2 linked regions of the Rhodobium gokarnense genome follow. The protein of the gene in region 1 interacts with the protein of each later gene in a pairwise test. Links are inferred from orthologs where the notes say so. Each region holds a gene or a part of one and is shown in the gene's direction. Other genes may lie near its edges. The genes, in order: rlmN and ftsZ.

Region 1 (10,053 bases):
CTGTTCCGCATGGTCGCCGCCGACTGGATCGTAGACGACGTCGACGCCGGCGCCGTCGGTAAGGTCCTTCAGGCGCTGTTTGAGGTCGCCGTCGGCATAGTTGACCAGGTCGTCGGCGCCGAGCGACCGGCAGAAGTCGAGCTTCTCCTGCGACGACGCGCAGGCGATGACCCGAGCGCCCAGAATCTTGCCGAGCTCGATCGCCGCCTGGCCGACGCCGCCGGAGGCGCCGAGCACCACCAGCGTCTCGTCGGGCTTGAGGTTCGCGCGCTCTTCCAGCGCGTGCAGCGTCGTGCCGTAGATGATGATGAGGCCGGAGGCGGTCTCGAAATCGACCCCGTCCGGCAGCACGATGAGCTGATCCTCCGGCGCCACAACCTTTTCCCGGCAGCAGCCCCAGCCGATATAGCCGACGACCCGGTCGCCGGGCTTCAGCCGATCGACGCCCTCGCCGACCGATTCCACCGTGCCCGCCATCTCGCCGCCCGGCGAAAACGGCAGCTCGGGCTTGAACTGGTATTTGCCGCGAATGATCAGCGTGTCGAAGAAATTGAGCGCAGCCGCATGGACCCTGACCACCGCCTCGCCGGGACCGGCGACGGGCTCGTCCACATCGGCAAGCACGAGATGGTCCTCGCCGCCGTGTTCCTTGCACAGAACCGCTTTCATCAACCCCTCCCCCGGCCGATCCGGAACGCCCTTTCGGTTGACACCGCCGCCCCGCCCGGCCATGCAACCACGCTGATGGCCGGAAATCCGCCGCGGACGGCGGACCGGCACCCCAATCTGGTAGCATGGGTGCCGATTCGCCGGAAGCCGCCAGCGGCCGGACAGCCGCCGTCCCGGTGCCATCCGGCCTGGCGCGAAAGGGAAGCAACGGAAGCGATGACGTCAAAACCCCCGCGCGGCTATTTCGCCATCGGCGTTGAGGGCCTCTCCAAGCCCGGCAATCTCGGCAATCTGATGCGCACGGCCCATGCCTTCGGCGCCGCCTTTGCCTTCACCGTCGATGCCGACCGGGCACTCGGGCGAACCGGATCGGACACCTCCCGCTCGGCCCAGCACATGCCCTATTTCGCCTGGCCCGGCGTTCAGGAGATGGACCTGCCGGCCGGCTGTAAGCTCGTCGGCGTGGAGCTTCTCGACGACGCGGTGGAACTGCCGAGCTTCGGCCATCCCTTGCGGGCGGCCTATGTGCTGGGCTCGGAGGCGGGTTCGCTGTCGCCGCAGATGGTCGAGCGCTGCGACCACGTGATCAAGATCCCGACCGCCTTCTGCATCAACGTGGCAACGGCCGGCGCCATCGTCATGTATGACCGCGTCCGCACCATGGGGCGCTTCGCCGAGCGCCCGGTCGCGGCCGGGGCGCCGAGCGAAGACATCGCGGTCCATGTCCACGGCAAGCCGCGCTTTCGCTCCGGACGCCGGCCCGAGACGATCTTCCAGCCGAAAAGACAGGCCCCCGACACCGGCGAAAGACGCAAATAACGCCCCACCGCGGACGCCGGGGCCCGGTTCTGCAAAAGCGCACGAGGAAGCTTGAAACGGTGACGCGCCCGGTCGCGCCGCAGTCACCCGCCGGCGGCGTCTTCGGCGAGCGCGTTGCGCAGGCGCCCGAAGGCGAGCCGGATGCGCGACTTCACGGTGCCGAGCGGCAGTCCGGTGCGGTCCGCGATGGCGCCGTGCGACAGGCCGTCGAAGAACGACAGGCGAATGAGGTCGACCTGCTCTTCCGGCAGGTCGGCGAGCGCGGCGCGCACCCGCTGGTCGCGCTGGTCGGCATCGATGAGGGTTTCCGGATCGGGATCGCCCTCCGGGATCAGCAGCGGATCGTCGGACGGAAGGTCCGCATCGCTGCCACGGCGCAGGATGTCGATCCGCCGGTTCCGCGCGACCCGGAACAGCCAGGTGGAGAGCGTCGCCTTCTTGCGATCGAACTGGGCGGCCTTGCGCCACAGGGTGACCATGACCTCCTGGGTGACCTCTTCGGCGAGCCCGGCCTCGGCCCCGATGCGCATCAGATACGCCTTGATCCTGGGGGCGAAGTGGTCGAACAGCTCCGTGAACGCGTCGCGGTCGCCGTCGCGAGCCACCCGTTCAATCAGGTCGGCAAAGTGTTCCTGTCTACTCACAACAGTCATTTTGGTTTTTGATGCAGGTTGTGCCGGTGCCCCCTTCCGTTCCACCCGCCCCCGGCCGGAACGGCATCTCAATCCGGGGCGATGTCTTCACGTCCGCCGAACGATCCTTTATGACAAACTGTCGCCTGATTTGTTGTCGACAGCCTCTGAGCCAACGACCTTAGAGCGGTGAACGTCCATTTGGAACAGTCTCCTAAAGGGGAATTGACACGTGTAACGCTCAAGGCGGAGGTGGCGCCGCAGAGCGGGGATAAAATTATTGTTAAGGGAAGATTAAACTTGCCGCCCGCGGCGGCAGGCCGGCCCCCGGCCGAGAACCGGCGGCCCGTCCCGAAAAACGCCTAAAATGCGCGCCACTGACGCAATGAATTGGTAACGCTTTCTTGAGGAAACCGTGGAAACGTGACGGTGACCCAATCGAACGAGCAGGAACAAAGCGGAACGATATGATGAAATTACGCTTAGCGGCCCTGGTCGCAATTGTGACCGTAGCTCTGTCGAGCGGCGCTCAGGCGCAGTCCTCCCGTGTCTTGTCCAAGCACAACGACTGGGAGGTCCGCACCTATTCCGATTCCTCCGGCAAGGTCTGCTACGCACTGTCCGTGCCGAAGCAGAAGCTTCCCGGCCCGCCGGTCGACCACGGCGACGTCTACTTCTTCGTCAGCACCCGTCCCGGTCAGAACGTCGCCAACGAGCCGTCGATGTTCGTCGGCTATCCGTTCAAGACCGATTCCGACCTCAGCGTCGACGTCGACGGCACCAGCTTTTCCATGTTCACCAAGGGTGACGGGGCCTGGGTGGCGAACGCCGCCGAGGAACAGCGGCTGGTCGGTGCCATGAAGGCGGGCTCGCGGATGACGGTGAAGGGCGTTTCCCAGCGCGGCACGAACACCAGCTACAGCTATTCGCTGTCCGGCATCACCGCGGCGCTCGATGCCGTGGCAAACGCCTGCAAATAGCCGAAAGCGGGACCGCCCGCGGGGCGGAGCCCTTTGAAGCCGCCGCCTCTGGCACCATATGGCGGCTTTGGGCTATGATCGGCCGAGAGTATCGAGACGGGCGACGGGCCATTGGCCGCGTCGCTCGTTTTCGTGTTGCCGCATGCCCCCTGACGAACAGACGCCAACCGGACCGCCAATGACCGAGACCGCATCCCTTTCCGAAACGCCCGCCGCAAGCGCCGAGCGCCCGAATCTCGTCGGCCTCGATCGCGAGGAACTTGGCGAGGCGCTCAGCCAGGTTGGCGTGCCGGAGCGTCAGGTGCGCATGCGCGTCGCCCAGCTCTGGCACTGGATCTACCTGCGCGGCGTCGACGACTTCGCCGCCATGACCAACATCGCCAAGGATCTGCGCGCAAGGCTCGATGCCGCCTACAGCATCGCCTATCCGGAAATCGTCAGCGAACAGGTCTCCGTCGACGGCACCCGCAAATGGCTGCTGCGCTTCTCCCCCAATGGCGCCGGACGCCCGGTCGAGGTCGAGACAGTCTATATCCCCGAGGAGGGGCGCGGCACGCTCTGCGTTTCCAGCCAGGTCGGCTGCACGCTGAATTGCGCCTTTTGCCATACCGGCACCCAGAAGCTGGTGCGCAACCTCACTGCTGGCGAAATCGTCGCCCAGATCCGCCTTGCCCGCCACCGCATCGGCGACTTTCCGGACGCGGCTACGCCGACCGGGGCCATCGTTCCGGGCGAAGGCCGTCTCGTGACCAATATCGTGATGATGGGCATGGGCGAGCCGCTCTACAATTTCGACAACGTCAAGAAAGCGCTCTTCATCGCCTCGGACAATGAAGGCCTCGGCCTGTCGCGCCGGCGCATCACCCTGTCAACCGCCGGCGTCGTGCCGATGATCGAGCGGACCGGTGCGGAAATCGGCGCCATGCTGGCGATCTCGCTCCATGCCGTGCGCGACGAGTTGCGCGACGTGCTGGTGCCGATCAACAGGAAGTATCCGATCGCCGAGCTGATGGAGGCCTGCCGGACCTTTCCGGGCCTCTCCAACGCCCGCCGCATCACCTTCGAATACGTCATGCTGAAGGGCGTCAACGACAGCCCCGCAGAGGCCCGCGAACTGGTCCGGCTCCTGAAGGGCATTCCGGCCAAGATCAACCTGATCCCGTTCAACCCCTGGCCGGGCTCGGCCTATGAGTGCTCCGACTGGGAGACGATCGAGACCTTTGCCGCGATCGTCAACCGGGCCGGCTACGCCTCGCCGATCCGCACCCCGCGCGGCCGCGACATCCTCGCCGCCTGCGGCCAGCTCAAATCGGCCTCGGAGCGCCTTCGCGCCCGCGAGCGCATGGCCATGGAGGCGATGATCGCGGGCACCGGGGCATGAGGCGCATCTTCGCCATCGTCCTAAGGTCCTTCTGGGTCATCGTCGTCTACCTGATTGCCGCCTATGTGGCCGGCGCCGTCGTCACCCTGTCGGCCGGAACCGAATGGTCGGCTCTGCGCGATCCCTATCTCGACCCGACGGCGGCGATGATCGAGACCGGCCTGCTCGTCGGCCTTGCCGGCTCCTATCTCGGCGCCGCCTTCCTGATCCCGGCGACCGTTGCCATCATCGCCAGCGAGATCTTCAGCATCCGCAGCGCGCTGTCGAATCTTCTCGGCGGCCTTGCCGTTGCCGCCGTCTCCAGCGTGACGACCAACATCGTGCCGCACACCCATGTCTCGGAGTTCAGGGCCTGGGAGCTGCTGCTCGCCGCCGGCATCCTCGCCGGCGCCGTCTACTGGCTGCTCGCCGGCCGCAATGCGGGTAAGTGGCAGGAGGTCGGGGTCGGACATCGCCAAACGGCGGCTCGCCCAGAACAGGCAACCACCGACACCGACATGCGCGATCTCCCGCCCAAAGGGCATTGAAGACCTTCGGTCCAGAACGCGCGGAGGATTTGGCCGGCCGGGCAGATCGCTTCGCGAGCCGCGGTCAATGCCCGTCTCAGAAAACTACCAGACCACCGGCGAATAGACGAAGCGGCCGGAAATCCGCCAGCCCTGCCATTCCCAGCTTCCCGACATCTCCATTTCCGGACCACCCGAATAAGGCCCGCCCGGGAAGGAAAAGGGCGGCGTGCCGAAACCGGGCAGCGTGGAGCCGGGCGCCCAGCCATTGCCGCCCCCCATACCCGGATAGCCGCCGAAGCCCGGATAGACGCCTCCAGGATACCCTCCGAAGCCGCGCGGCATCATCTCGGCCGTCCCGAAGGGCGCCGCCGGCACCTGGTAGATCGGTCCGGGCTCGCCGTTGACGGTGCGCTGGCAGGTCATGACGGGGGTCGCCGGCATCTGCAGGCAATGGGTCTGGCGAATGCCGGCCGCATCGCCGCTCATGGTGCCGGTCATGCGCATGCGCGCCGGCGACCAGATGTGCTGCAGGCTCATCTCGTAGCGCACGGTGCCTTCACTCGGCATGAAGGAAGAGCCCGACCAGCCCTGCGCCGCCGCCGGCGGGCTGACGAGAGCAAGGACGCAAAGGACCGTGGGGGCGAGCACGGCGAGACCGGCCAAGGCAGTGTCCCGTTTCATCGCCGCCCCCTTCCGTGCGTCACAAATTGTGGGCTTGCCAATCGCTACTTCGCGGCCGCGGCCCGCTCGACCAGCTCCTCCGCCTTCGGCAGAATCCGTGTCACCAGAACCTCCACGCCCTCAGGGTTGGGGTGGATGCCGTCGGCAAGTTTAAGTTCCGGCTTGCCGGCGACGCCGTCAAGGAAAAACGGGTAGAGCGGCACGCCGTAGTCCTCGGCCAGCCGGCCATAGATCGGGTCGAACCGGACCGCATAGTCCGTCCCCGCGCTGCGCGGCGCGACCATGCCGGCGATCAGCACGGCCATGCCCCGCTCCCTCGCCTTGTCGAGGATGGCGCGCAGCGCCCGCTCGGTCTTTTGCGGATCGATCCGGCGCATGGCGTCGTTGATGCCGAGTTCCAGGATCAGTCCTTTGGCGTCCTCGGGAACCGACCGCTCGAAGCGGGAGAGCCCGCCCGAAGCGGTGTCGCCGGTCACCCCGGCATTGACGACCGAAACGTCCTTGCCCCTCGCGCGCAGCGCGGCCTCGAGCCGGGCCGGAAAATCCCTACCGGCAGCAAGGCCGTAGCCCGCGACGAGGCTGTCGCCGAGGACGACGATCTTGACGGGCCCGTCCGCCAGGGCGTTGAGGGGAGCAAGCAGCACGCCGAGGACGACGAGCACGAAAAGTCTGGGAAAGCGCATGCGGAGGTCCTTTTGTTTCATTGAGACCGCCTGACCGGGCACTCCACGGGAATCAGGACCGCCGGCCGGCGCCGACACCCCTAGCACATGGATACCCGGCCCTGGCGCGGCCCGTCGCCCCAAGCACCTCCGCAACGCCCGCGACAGACGCCGCCGACATCAGCCCTTCGCCCGGGCGATCAGTTCCTCCACCTTCGGCAGGATGCCCTTCACCATCGCCCGGACGCCGTCGACATTCGGATGCATGCCGTCGTCCTGGTTCAGCTCCGGCTTGGCGGCAACGCCCTCAAGGAAGAACGGGTAGAAGACGACCCCGTATTTTTCCGCCAGCTCCGGATAGATCGGATCGAATTCGGCCTGGTAGTCCGGCCCCATATTCGGCGGCGCCAGCATCCCGGCCAGCAGCACCGGCAACCCGCGCGCCTTCGCCTTCTCCAGAATTCCTTCCAGCGCAGCGCGGGTCTTGTCCGGATCGATGCCGCGCAGCGCGTCGTTGGCACCGAGTGCGACGATCAGCGCATCGGCATCCTGCGGCACCGACCAGTCGAAGCGGGAAAGCCCGCCTGTGGAGGTATCGCCGGAGACGCCGGCATTGACCACCTCGACGTCGTGGTTGCGCCCGCGCAGCGTTCCTTCCAGCAGCGTCGGAAAGCCCTTTCCGGGCGGCAGGCCGTAGCCCGCGGTCAGGCTGTCGCCGAGCGCGACGATCTTCACGTGCTCCCCGGCCATGGCGCTGAAGGTGGCAAAGAGGATGCCGAGGATCGACAGAAAGACAATCGGTTCGGGCCGCATCGGATTTCCCTGGTCGAATTGAAGCCTTGCGTGCGCCGCCCCATATGGCAGGGCATCCGCCCTGAACCGCGCCCGCTCTCACCTGACAGAATATAGGACACCGCCCCTTGGATCGGCCAGTGACCGAAAATGCGACCGAAAGCGTGACCGATAGCGTCATCGAACTCGACAAGGTGCACCTGACGCTGGGTTCCGGCGCCAGCCGGGTTCACATCCTCAAAGGCGTCGACCTTTCGATCGAGAACGGCCAGTCGGTCGGCATCGTCGGCCCGTCCGGCTCCGGCAAGTCGACGCTGCTGATGGCCATGGCTGGCCTTGAGCGCGCCGACAGCGGCCGCGTTGTCGTCGCCGGAGCGGATCTGACCCAGCTCGACGAGAGTGCGCTCGCAAAGTTTCGCGGCCGCAACATCGGCATCGTCTTCCAGTCCTTCCACCTGATCCCGACCATGACGGCGCTGGAAAACGTCGCCGTGCCGCTGGAGCTTCAGGGCGCGCCGGATGCCTTCGAGCGGGCCCGCGCCGAGCTTGAGACCGTCGGCCTCGGCCCGCGCGTCTCCCACTATCCGGCCGAGCTTTCCGGCGGCGAGCAGCAGCGCGTGGCGATCGCCCGGGCCTTGGCGCCGATGCCGGCCATCGTTATCGCCGACGAGCCGACCGGCAATCTCGACGAGGCGACCGGGCGCGAGATCGCTAGCCTGATGTTTGCCGCCGCCGAGGCCCGCAACACCACGCTGGTGCTGGTCAGCCACGACCCCGAGCTGGCCGAGCGCTGCGACCGCGTGGTGGAAATGCATTCCGGCACCATCGTGCTGCGCGACGCCGCCCAGGCGGCGCAATAGGCGACCACTGATGAGCCTTCCGTCCGCCCCTGCCGCCGCTACGCCGTCCTACGCCATCGCCTCGCGCTTTGCCTTTCGCGAGCTGCGCGGCGGGCTGAAAGGCTTTTACGTCTTCCTCGCCTGCATCCTCCTCGGCGTCGCGACCATCGCCGGCGTCGGCTCCCTGTCGCGCGCCATGACCGAGGGCATCGCCGCAGAAGGCCAGACCATCCTCGGCGGCGACCTCGCCTTTTCCATCGTCCACCGCGAGGCCTCGCCCGAGGAGCGCAGTTTTCTCGAAAGCCTCGGCAACATCTCCGAGGTCGCGACGCTCCGCGCCATGGCCCGTGCGCCGGACGAGGATAGCGACGAGAACAAGCAGGCTCTCGTCGAGGTCAAGGCCATCGACGACGCCTATCCGCTCTACGACACGCTGGACCTCGAAGACGGCGGCAACGTCCATGACCGCCTCGGCGCGGCCGGCAGCAACGCCGATGGCACGATCTGGGGCGCCGCCGTCGACCCGACCCTGCTCGCCCGTCTCGGGCTTCAAAAAGGCGACACCCTCTCGCTCGGCCGCACGACGCTGAAGGTCACGGGCGTCATTGCCGGCGAGCCCGACTTCCTCGGCTCCGGCGCCAATTTCGGCCCGCGCCTGATGATCGGCCGCGAAGCCCTTAATGCCTCCACCCTCATCCAGCCCGGCAGCCTGGTGCGCTGGCGCTACCGGGTCCGGCTGGCCCAGGACCGCGTCGCCACCGAGGCCGAGATCGCCGGTGCCACCGAGCGCGCCAAGGAGCGCTTCCCGGACGCCGGCTGGCGCATCCGCTCGCGCGCCAACGCCGCGCCCGGCCTTTCCGTCAACATCAAGCGTCTCGCCCAGTTCCTGACGCTGGTCGGCCTCACCGCCCTCGTCGTCGGCGGCGTCGGCATCGCCAATGCCGTGCGCTCCCACCTCGACGGAAGGCGCGAGGTGATCGCCACCTTCAAATGCCTCGGCGCGGACGGCGATTTCGTCTTCAAGGTCTATCTGGTCCAGATCCTTGCGATCGCGCTGATCGGGATTGCCGTCGGCCTCGTCGTCGGCGCCATATTGCCGAATGTGGCCGGCGCGCTGCTCGCGGACATATTGCCGTTCAAGACCGCCTTCGGCGTCTACCCGCGCGAACTTCTGCTGGCCCTCGTCTACGGCGTGCTGACGACGCTGACCTTTGCCGTCTGGCCGCTCGGCCGCGCCCATGACGTGCCGCCAACCGCTCTCTTCCGCGACCACGTCTCGGCGAGCCGCAAACTCCCCCGCTGGCGCTACATCGTCGCCACCGGCGCCGCCGTTGCCGCCCTGACGCTGATCGCCGTCACCCTTGCCGAGGACCGGCGCATCGCCCTCATCTATGTCGCCGCGACCCTCGTCGCCTTCGCCATCCTGAGGCTCGTCGCCATCGGCGTCATGGCGCTCGCCCGCGCCGCGCCACGGCCGCGCCGCACCGAACTCCGGCTCGCCGTCGCCAACATCCACCGCCCCGGCGCGCTGACGCCGACCGTGGTGCTGTCCCTCGGTCTCGGCCTCGCCCTCATCGTCACGCTCGCCCTCATCGACGGCAACCTGCGCCGCCAGCTCACCTCCGACCTGCCGGAGCAGGCGCCGAGCTTCTTCTTCATCGATATCCAGACCGCCGAGGTCCCGGCCTTCGAAGAGCTGCTCACCCACGTCGCACCGGACGGAAAACAGGAACGCGTGCCGATGCTGCGCGGCCGCATCACCAAGCTGAACGGCATCCCGGCCAGCGAGTACGAGGCCGAACCCGGCGCGCGCTGGGTGCTGCGCGGCGACCGCGGCATCACCTACGACGCCGACCCGCCGAAGAACACCGAGATCCTGTCCGGCACCTGGTGGCCGAAGGATTACCAGGGCGAGCCGCTCGTCTCCTTCGCCGCCGAATTGGCGGGAGAACTTGGGCTCAAGATCGGCGACACCATCACCGTCAACGTCCTCGGCCGCGAGATCACGGCGCGGATCGCCAATCTGCGCACGGTCGAGTGGCGCTCGCTGTCGATCAACTTCGTCATGGTCTTCTCACCCAACACCTTT
Region 2 (10,071 bases), 310 kb from region 1 along the record:
AGCACATCTTGAAGGCCGCCGGCGTGCCGCTGGCCGAACACAAGGTCATGCACCGGCTGGAGGCCGCCAAGGGCCATCCGATGAAGACGCCCTACGTCGTCAAGCCGGTCACCGAGGGCTCGTCCTACGGCGTCCTCATCGTCGGCGAAGGGGCCGCGCATCCGCCCCAGGAACTCTACCGGGACGACTGGCCCTATGGCGACATGGTCATGGTGGAACGGTACATTCCGGGACGGGAACTTACTTGTGCGGTAATGGGTGATGTCGCCCTCGGCGTGATCGACATCGTACCGGTGGGTCTGGACTTCTACGACTACGACGCGAAATATCGCCCCGGCGGATCAAAACACATCCTGCCCGCAGAAATTTCACCGAATATTTACCAATCTATACAGAATCTTTCCCTTAAGGCGCATCAAGCGCTCGGCTGTCGCGGCGTGTCACGGGCGGATTTCCGCTATGACGACCGGCTTCATGGCACAGGGGAACTGATTTGCCTTGAAGTTAACACCCAGCCGGGAATGACGGCGACGTCGCTTGTGCCCGAGATGGCGGCCCATGCCGGTCACTCCTTCGAAGAGCTGGTGGCATGGATGGTGGAGGATGCAAGTTGCGGGCGATGATCCGTGATCGCGCGAGAAAGACCAGAAGGACGGCACGGCCGGACATCCGTCCGGCGTGGCTGCCGGCCCGTGCCGGGACCTTTGCCGCCCTTGCCTTCCTCGCCGGCTGGGGCTGGTACGGCATCGTGCTTGGCGGCCATGCCGCGGAGGTGACCGACGCCGTCTCCGAGACCGCCGGCTTCTCGATCAAGGAAGTGCGCATCTCCGGCCAGAAGGAGATCGAGGAGCGCCAGATTCTCTCCGCGCTGGCGATCCCGGAAAAGAACTCGCTGTTCACCTACGACATCGCCTCGGCCTACTCCCGCGTTTCGGACATTCCGTGGGTCGAACAGATTTCAATTCGCAAGCTCTACCCGGCGACCCTGCAGGTCACCGTCAAGGAACGGGAGCCCTTCGCGCTGTGGCAGCGCGGCCAGGTGCTTTCCGTCATCGACCGCGACGGCAGGGTGATCGCCGATACCATCCGCCCGCGCTATGCCGGCCTGCCGATGATCGTCGGCCATGGCGGCCAGAAGCGCGCCGCCGACTATGTCGAACTTCTCAACCGGTTCCCGACCCTGAAGCCGCGGGTCAACGCCGGCGTGCTGGTCGCCGAACGGCGCTGGAACCTGGTGCTCGACAACGGCATCGAAATCCGGCTGCCGGAAAAGGGCGCCAATGCCGCGCTGAAGGAACTGGTCGCACTCGACAATGAGCACGGGCTCCTGTCGCGCGACATCACCGCCGTCGACCTCCGGCTCGACGACCGCATCGTCGTCCGGCTCTCCGAGGGCGCTGCGGAAGCGCGCCGCGAATTCATCAAGAAGAGCGGCCTGACCGCCGGGGCGGAAACATGAGCGGCGCCGTTTCGGACACCCGCGTGCCCCGGATGCGGCCGCTGACGACACGGCGGCCGTCGATCGTGTCGGTGCTCGACGTCGGCTCGACCAAGATCTGCTGCCTGGTCGCCAAGCTGAAGCCGCGCGAGGCCGACAAGCTTCTTCCCGGGCGCACCCACACCATCGAGGTGATCGGCTTCGGCCACCAGCGCTCGCGCGGCGTCAAGTCCGGCGTCGTCGTCGATCTCGATGCCGCCGAACAGGCGATCCGCATGGTCGTCGATTCGGCCGAGCGGATGGCCGGGGTGACCATCGAATCGCTGATCGTCAACGTCTCCTGCGGCCGGCTCGGTTCCGAAGCCTTCTCCGCCAACGTCCTCATCGACGGCGAGGAAGTTCGGCGCAGCGACATCCAGCGAGTGCTGGAAGCCGGCAGCCTGCACACCGCCCATGACGGGCGCATCGTCGTCCATTCGCTGCCGATCGGCTACGCGCTCGACGGCAATCGCGGCATCGACGATCCCTGCGGCATGATCGGCAAGCGCCTCGGCGTCGACATGCATGTCGTGACCGCCGACGCCGCGCCGGTGCGCAATCTGGAACTGACCGTCAACCGCAGCCATCTCGACGTCGAGACCATGGTGGCGACACCCTATGCGAGTGGCCTGTCGACGCTGGCGGAAGACGAGGCTGAACTCGGCGTTGCGGCCGTCGACATCGGCGGCGGCACGACCTCGATCGCGGTCTTCGCCGGCGGCCAGGTGGTCCATGTCGACGCCGTGCCGCTCGGCGGCCACCACATCACAACGGATCTGGCGCGCGGCCTGTCGACCAGGCTGCAGGACGCCGAACGACTGAAGACCTTGCACGGCAGCGCCATCGGCACGGCCGCGGACGAGCGACGGGTGCTCACGATTCCGCCGGTCGGCGAGGATGACGGCGATGCCGCGACCCAGGTTCCGCGAGCCCTTTTGTCCCAGATCATCGGCCCGCGGATCGAGGAGATCCTGGAAATGGTGCGGGATCGCCTCAACCAATCGGGTTTTGCCGGGCGTATCGGCAAACGCGTCGTCCTGACGGGCGGATCGAGCCAGCTTACCGGCCTGCCGGAAGTGGCGCGACGGATTCTCGGGCGCAATGTCCGGCTCGGGCGGCCTCTGGGTGTGGCCGGCCTGCCGGAGGCGGCCAGGGGTGCGTCCTTCGCGTCGGCGGTCGGATTGCTGATCTATCCGCAAGTTGCGCAAATCGAACAGTTCGAAGTGCGTTCCGCCCGCCAGAAAATGACAGGAACTGGAGGCTATTTCTCCCGGTTCGGGAACTGGATCAGGGAAAGCTTCTGACAGCCGCGGAAGGGTCAAAACGGTGACGGTTGAAGAAGACGGAACGGAACGCCGCGAAGACGCGGCTGCCAATGAAGCACACGAGGGTGCCATGACAAGTATCAATCTGAAGATGCCGGACATTACCGAGCTGAAGCCCAGGATTACCGTGTTCGGTGTCGGTGGCGCCGGTGGCAATGCGGTCAACAACATGATCCAGGCCGGGCTGGACGGCTGCGACTTCGTCGTCGCCAATACCGACGCCCAGGCGCTGTCGCTGTCGAAGGCGGAGCGGATCATCCAGATGGGCGTGGCGGTGACCGAGGGTCTCGGCGCCGGCTCGCAGCCGGAAGTCGGCTGTGCCGCGGCCGAAGAGGTGATCGACGAGATCAAGGATCACCTGGAAGGTGCGCACATGGTGTTCGTCACCGGCGGCATGGGCGGCGGCACCGGCACCGGTGCGGCGCCGGTGATCGCCCGGGCGGCCCGCGAGCTCGGCATCCTGACCGTCGGCGTCGTCACCAAGCCGTTCCATTTCGAGGGCCAGCGCCGCCAGCGCACGGCTGAGGCCGGCATCGAGGAGCTGCAGGCCAGCGTCGACACCCTGATCGTCATTCCGAACCAGAACCTGTTCCGGATCGCCAACGAGAAGACGACCTTCGCGGACGCCTTCGCGATGGCCGACCAGGTGCTCTATTCGGGTGTTGCCTGCATCACCGACCTGATGGTCAAGGAAGGCCTCATCAATCTCGACTTCGCCGACGTGCGCTCGATCATGCGGGCCATGGGCAAGGCGATGATGGGCACCGGCGAGGCCTCCGGCGAGAAGCGCGCCCTGCAGGCGGCGGAAGCCGCGATCGCCAATCCGCTGCTCGACGAGACCTCCATGAAGGGCGCCCGCGGCCTTCTGATCTCGATCACCGGCGGCAAGGACCTGACGCTGTTCGAGGTCGACGAGGCGGCCACCCGCATCCGCGAAGAAGTGGACACCGAGGCCAACATCATCCTCGGCGCCACCTTCGACGATTCCCTGGAGGGCATCATCCGCGTCTCCGTCGTCGCCACCGGCATCGACCGGGTCGAGATGGAAGAGGCGAGCCCGGCCGAGACCCGTATGGCGGAGCTGGCCGCGCGGCTGAAGAACGCCTCCGGCAAGGGCGCCGAGCGGCCGGAGATCGCTGCGGACATCGCGCCGATCGCGGCCGAGACGACGCCGCGCACGGTGCCGGCAACGCCGCGCCCGCAGGCGGCCAAGGCGCCGCGTCCGGCCGAGCCGCCGCGTGCTGCCCCGACGAGCGCCGACCCGGAGGTCACCATCGAGCCCTATCGGCCCGAACCGGTGATGGAAGACGATGCGGCCCCGGCACTCGACGAGGCCCCCGCTGTGGAATCGGCGGCAGACCAGGTCGATGGGCCCTACATCCCGCCGGCAGCGGAAATTCCGGTGCGCGCGCCGCGCATGCCGCGGGTCGAGGAGTTCCCGCAGATCGCCCAGCAGGAGCTGCGCGGCGGCGAGGACCACGACGAGGAGCGCCGCCCGATCAGCCTGCTTCGGCGGCTGGCCAGCGGCCTCGTCCACCGGGAAGACGAGGACGAGGAGCACGGCTTGCCGCCGCAGGCCGCGGCCTCGCCCGCCCGCAAGGAGCCGGTCCGGCCGGAGCCTGTGCGCACCGAAGCGCCGCGGGCCGAAGCCCCGAAGCCGGCAGCCTCGCGCAAGCCGACCTCGGAATTCGCCAAGCCGCAGGCGCCGCGCCCGCAGGCCGAACGCCCGCGCCAGGCCGAACTGGACCCGCACGGCCGGACGATGCCGCCCCAGGCTTCGCCGCTCGAGGACGACCAGCTGGAGATTCCGGCGTTCCTGCGCCGCCAGGCCAACTGACGGCCTCAAGCGGGACCTGACGAAGACAAAAAAACGGGCGCCGGCACAATCGGCGCCCGTTTTTTGATCCTGGTTTTGAAATAGGCAAAGGACCGTTTTGCGGTTCCATGATAGTCAATGGATTCAATAAGTTACGAGTGTATCAGTCGTAACAAAACGTAAAAAAGCTTGATTTTGTTCCCCACCCCCCGGCCTATAAAGTGACGATCGGTCCGGTCGACTACAGGTCGCATCGGATGGGGATCTGTGCACCCGCCACCTCCAGGCGCCGGTTCGAAACACTTTCGACATTTGCGCAGGACCCCTCAAGGGACGGAACGGACCGACCCGGCACGGCCGGCGGCTTCGGACCGGAGTTTCAACGAAGGGGCACTTTATGAAGCGGTACAACAATCGGCATAAAGGAGAGCTCCAGACGACCCTCGCCGAGGCGGTAACCCTTTCCGATATTGGCGTACATTGCGGCCAGCCCGTTTCCATCACCCTGACCCCTGCCGATCCCGATTCCGGGATCGTTTTTCAATTGAGCCACCCCAAATCCGGCGCCGAAGTCGAGATTGAGGCAACCTGGCAGTCCGTCGCCGCGACGGAGCTGTGCACGGTGATCGCCTCTCCGTGCGGCGCCAGTGTGGCGACCATCGAACATCTGATGGCGACCTTCCGCGGCCTCGGCGTCGACAACGTCGTGGTGGAGATCGACGGCCCGGAAGTCCCGGTCATGGACGGCAGCTCGGGGCGCTTCGTCGACGCCATCGAGCAGGTCGGCCTCGTCGCCTCGTCCACCGCCCGGCGCTATCTGCAGGTCCTGAAGCCGGTCCGCGTCGACCGCGGCGACTGCTTCGGCGAGTTCCTGCCCCATGACGGCTGCCGCTTCGACATCACCATCGATTTCGACACGCCGCTGATCGGCCGCCAGCGTTTCGACGCCGAGCTGACCCCGGAGGTGTTCCGCGACCAGCTTTCCCGCGCCCGCACCTTCGGCTATCTGCGCGACGTGGAGAAGCTGTGGTCCATGGGCTACGCCCTCGGCTCGTCGCTGGAGAATTCCGTCGCCATCGCCGACGACCGCATCCTCAATCCGGAGGGCGTGCGCTGGCCGGACGAGTTCGTCCGCCACAAGGCGCTCGACGCGGTCGGCGACCTCGCCCTTGCCGGCATGCCGATCCTCGGCCTCTACCGCTCCTACAAGGGCGGCCACAAGCTCAACTACCTGGCGCTGAAGGCGCTGATCGAGGATGCCTCGGCCTGGCGGGTCGTGGAGAAGCCCTCGCGCGGCGTTGCCGGTCATGCCGATGTCGCCACCTTCGTCAATGCGCCCCTGCTCGGGCCCGACGTTTCCTGAACCGGCTCGCTGCCGCGCGCGCATCTTCCCTCGGTCACAAAAATGCTCCAATGCCACGACACAGAACGTGGCATCGCGCCACCATTTGGGGTAAAAGGCCCGGATGGGCGGGTTTGAAAGAACCGAATTCCGGCACGTTGCGTATCGCCGCGCCATCTGAAGGGACCGACGCTCGCATGGAGACCATGAGACATCCGCGTCACCGAAGCATTTCGGCAGAGCGGGGCATTTCGGCTGATCGGGCTGGCGTGCGCCGGGCCGCGCGTACTGCGACCGCGCTGATTGCCGCTGCGCTGATCGCCGGCGCCTGCTCGACCAAGGAAGAAGAATTCGACGGCACGCCGGCCGACCAGCTCTACAATCAGGGCCTGGCGCTGACGAATTCGGGCAAATACAGCAAGGCCGCCCAGCAGTTCGACAAGGTCGAGAAGGAACACCCCTATTCGCGCTATTCGCAAAAAGCGCTGATCATGGCGGCCTATACGAACTACACCAGCGGCAAGTTCGACGACGCGATCATCGCCGCGCGGCGCTATGCGACGCTGCACCCGACCGATCCGGACACGGCCTATGCGCTCTACATCATCGGCCAGTCCTACTTCAAGCAGATCCCGGACGTCACCCGCGATCAGAAGATGACCGAGAAGGCGCTCGCCGCCATGCAGGAGGTCGTCACCCGGTTTCCCGAATCCGAATATGCCGACGACGCCAACCGCAAGATCAACATCACGCGGGACCAGCTCGCCGGCAAGGAGATGGAGGTCGGCCGCTACTACCTGGCGCGCCGCAACTACATCGCTGCCATCAACCGGTTCCGCGTCGTCGTCACCAAGTACCAGACGACCCGGCACATCGAGGAAGCGCTGGCCCGGCTGACCGAATCCTATTATTCGCTCGGCGTTGTCAGCGAGGCGCAGACGGCCGCGGCTGTCCTTGGGCATAATTTCCCGGACAGCGAATGGTACAAGGACGCCTACACCCTGCTCAGGGAAGGCGGCTACAAGCCGGACGAGGATAAGGCAAGCTGGATCAGCAAGGCGTTTTCCGGTACCGGTCTGATCTGAGCCGGCGGAACGGCCGGCCGGCGCGCCGCGCGGTCTCGCGCGGCCGTCCCGCTTCAGCCGCGCTTATCGCCATCGCATCGATCGTCTGACCGACCGCCATGCTCGCCGCCCTCGCCATCCGCGACATCGTCCTCATCGACAAGCTGGATATTGCGTTTTCCGACGGCCTGACCGCGCTGACCGGCGAGACCGGCGCCGGCAAATCCATCCTTCTCGACGCGTTGGCGCTGGCGCTCGGCGGGCGCGGCGACGCCGGGCTGGTGCGCAACGGCACCTCCCAGGGCCAGGTGACGGCCGTGTTCGATCCGCCGATGGACCATCCGGCGCGGGCACTCCTTGCCGAGAACGAGATCGAGGCCGACGGCGATCTGATCCTGCGCCGGGTGCAGAACGCGGACGGGCGCTCGCGCGCCTTCGTCAACGACCAGCCGGTGGGCGTCGCCATGATGCGGCGGATCGGCGCGAGCCTCGTCGAAATCCACGGCCAGCACGACGACCGGGCGCTTGTCGATGCCAGCGCCCATCGCAGCCTGCTCGACGCCTTCGGCGGGCTTGAAGCCGACGCCGCCAGGGTGGCGGCGATCCACGAGGCGGTGCGCGTCGCGGCGAGTGCCCTCAAGAAGCACCAGACACGGATCGAGGAGGCGCGTCGGGAGGCGGACTTTTTGCGGACCAGCGTCGAGGAACTCACGCAGCTTGCGCCGCAGTCGGGCGAAGAGACCGAGCTTGCCGAGCGGCGCCAGGCGATGATGCAGGCGGAAAAGATCGCCGGCGACATCAACGACGCCTACGAGACGATTTCCGGCCAGGCCTCTCCGGTGCCGGAGCTGTCCGGCGTGCTGCGGCGGCTTGAGCGCAAGATTCCGGAAGCGCCCGGCGTCCTTGAGGGCGTCGTCGATGCGCTCGGGCGGGCGATCGATTCCCTTGAGGACGCCCGCGCCGGGCTGGAGGCCGCGATCGCTGCGTCCGAATTCGATCCGCGTGTGCTTGAGCAGACCGAAGAGCGGTTGTTCGCGTTGCGCGGGGCTGCACGAAAATTCCGGGTGCCGGTGGAGGACCTGTCGGCGCTCGCGGCACAGATGGCCGCCGACCTCGCCGATCTCGATGCCGGCGAGGAAAAGCTGGCAGGGCTGGAGGCCGAACTCGCTGATGCCCGCAAAGCCTATGTCAAGGCGGCCAAGGACCTCTCTGCGAAGCGGCAAAAGACGGCCAAGGCACTGGAGGCCTCGGTGGACAAAGAGTTGCCGGCGCTGAAGCTGGAGCGGGCGCATTTTTCCGTCTCCATCGAGACCGACGAGGGATCGGAAAGCCCTGACGGGTTCGATACCATCGAGTTCTGGGTGCAGACCAATCCGGGCACGCGACCGGGGCCGATGGTCAAGGTGGCGTCCGGCGGCGAGCTTGCCCGGTTCCTGCTGGCGCTCAAGGTCTCGCTCGCCGACAAGGGCTCGGCGCCGACGCTGATCTTCGACGAGATCGACACCGGCGTCGGCGGCGCCGTCGCGGAAGCCATCGGCGTCCGGCTGCGCCGCCTTGCCGAACGGGTGCAGGTCGTCACCGTTACCCATGCGCCGCAGGTGGCGGCCCGCGCGAACGCCCATCTGCGGGTTTCCAAGGCGTCTGTCGGCAAGGAGGCGGTGGCGACGCGGCTCGACACGCTGGGCGAGGCCGAGCGCCAGGAGGAGATCGCCCGCATGCTCTCCGGCAGCACGGTCACCGACGAGGCGCGGGCGGCGGCCGGCAAGCTGCTCATCCATCCGTGAGGGGGTGGGTGGCCCCCAAACGATAAGCACTAGCATCAAGGTCAGCGCATGCGGTTCTGACTGGCGCCCGCACCCCACTCCGCGTCATTGCCGGGCTTGACCCGGCAATCCATGAGGCCTTTCAAAACAATCAGTTGGCAGCTTTTTCGCTCGGCTGACAACACGGTCCGGCCCAGCAGACCGGGAACGCCTGCTGGCCTATTGAAGCGACAATACCTATAGGATAGGCAACATGGATCACCGGGTCTGGGCCCGGTGATGATGCCGAGTGTGTGGGTGTCGGATGCGGTTGGTCGCGGGCGCTTGCCTTGGTCGACCTCCGCGTCATGAAGACGGACGGACGGAACGCCGGGAAACGGTCGCGGGGCGCCGGGCCAACGAGGAGAGAATCGCGTGGCGGACGGGTCGCAAAAGAAGCCGGTTGAAGAGCTCACCGAAGAAGAGGCCGCCGCGGAGCTCGCCCGGCTTGCCGAGGAGATCGCCGGCCACGACCGCCGCTACTATCTGGACGACCAGCCCTCGGTCAGCGATGCGGACTACGACGCGCTGCGCCGCCGCAACCAGGCGATCGAGGAAGCCTTTCCGGAACTGAAGCGCGAGGATTCGCCGACCGAGCGGGTCGGCGCGGCGCCGACGGGGGCGTTTTCCAAGGTCCGGCACGCGGTGCCGATGCTCTCCCTCGACAATGCCTTTTACGACGAGGACGTCGCCGATTTCGCCGCCCGCGTGCGCCGGTTCCTGGGGCTTTCCGCCGACGAGGAGCTTGCCTTCACCGCCGAGCCGAAGATCGACGGCCTGTCGCTGACGCTACGCTACGAGAACCGCAAGCTGGTGGTGGCCGCGACCCGCGGCGACGGCACGGAGGGCGAGAACGTCACCGCCAACGCGCGGACCATCGACGACATCCCGGTGACGCTGCCTGAACGCGCGCCTGAACTCGTGGAGGTGCGCGGCGAGGTCTATATGACCCACCAGGCGTTCGAGGAGCTCAATGCGCGCCAGGAGGCGGCCGGCAAGCAGACCTACGTCAATCCGCGCAACACGGCGGCCGGGTCCCTGCGCCAGCTCGATGCGTCTGTCACCGCCGAACGGCCCTTGAAATTCTTCGCCTATGCCTGGGGCGAGATGAGCGAATTGCCGGCCGACACGCAGTATGAGGTGGTCTCCGCCTTTGGCGATTGGGGTTTTTCGGTCAATCCGGCGATGCGGCTCTGCCGGACCATCGAGGAGATGCTCCAGACCTATCGCGAGATCGAGGAGGGC

Evidence for each region.
Region 2: the proteins of rlmN (region 1) and ftsZ interact in binary tests that used the Escherichia coli proteins (3 or more experiments, as listed by UniProt). The link is inferred for Rhodobium gokarnense from one-to-one orthologs.

The regions. Positions count from the first base shown.
Region 1 is NZ_JAOQNS010000003.1:10,585-20,637, forward strand. Bases 2,466-5,379 are described here. They hold rlmN (23S rRNA (adenine(2503)-C(2))-methyltransferase RlmN), read left to right. Parts: upstream 2,466-3,278; coding sequence 3,279-4,481; downstream 4,482-5,379. Other genes in these bases: M2319_RS05245 (DUF1176 domain-containing protein), read left to right, coding at 2,588-3,100; M2319_RS05255 (hypothetical protein), read left to right, coding at 4,478-5,008; M2319_RS05260 (hypothetical protein), read right to left, coding at 5,093-5,379. Outside these bases: M2319_RS05230 (NADPH:quinone oxidoreductase family protein), read right to left, coding at 1-669; M2319_RS05235 (TrmH family RNA methyltransferase), read left to right, coding at 886-1,488; M2319_RS05240 (sigma-70 family RNA polymerase sigma factor), read right to left, coding at 1,572-2,141; more of M2319_RS05260, read right to left, coding at 5,380-5,671; M2319_RS05265 (arylesterase), read right to left, coding at 5,716-6,354; M2319_RS05270 (arylesterase), read right to left, coding at 6,514-7,146; M2319_RS05275 (ABC transporter ATP-binding protein), read left to right, coding at 7,266-7,985; M2319_RS05280 (ABC transporter permease), read left to right, coding at 7,996-10,053.
Region 2 is NZ_JAOQNS010000003.1:321,716-331,786, reverse strand. Bases 2,324-5,255 are described here. They hold ftsZ (cell division protein FtsZ), read left to right. Parts: upstream 2,324-2,872; coding sequence 2,873-4,639; downstream 4,640-5,255. Other genes in these bases: lpxC (UDP-3-O-acyl-N-acetylglucosamine deacetylase), read left to right, coding at 5,016-5,255; ftsA (cell division protein FtsA), read left to right, coding at 2,324-2,781. Outside these bases: M2319_RS06770 (D-alanine--D-alanine ligase), read left to right, coding at 1-623; M2319_RS06765 (cell division protein FtsQ/DivIB), read left to right, coding at 620-1,459; more of ftsA, read left to right, coding at 1,456-2,323; more of lpxC, read left to right, coding at 5,256-5,981; M2319_RS06745 (outer membrane protein assembly factor BamD), read left to right, coding at 6,158-7,045; DNA repair protein RecN, read left to right, coding at 7,144-8,808; NAD-dependent DNA ligase LigA, read left to right, coding at 9,202-10,071. UniProt on the Escherichia coli protein: Essential cell division protein that forms a contractile ring structure (Z ring) at the future cell division site. The regulation of the ring assembly controls the timing and the location of cell division.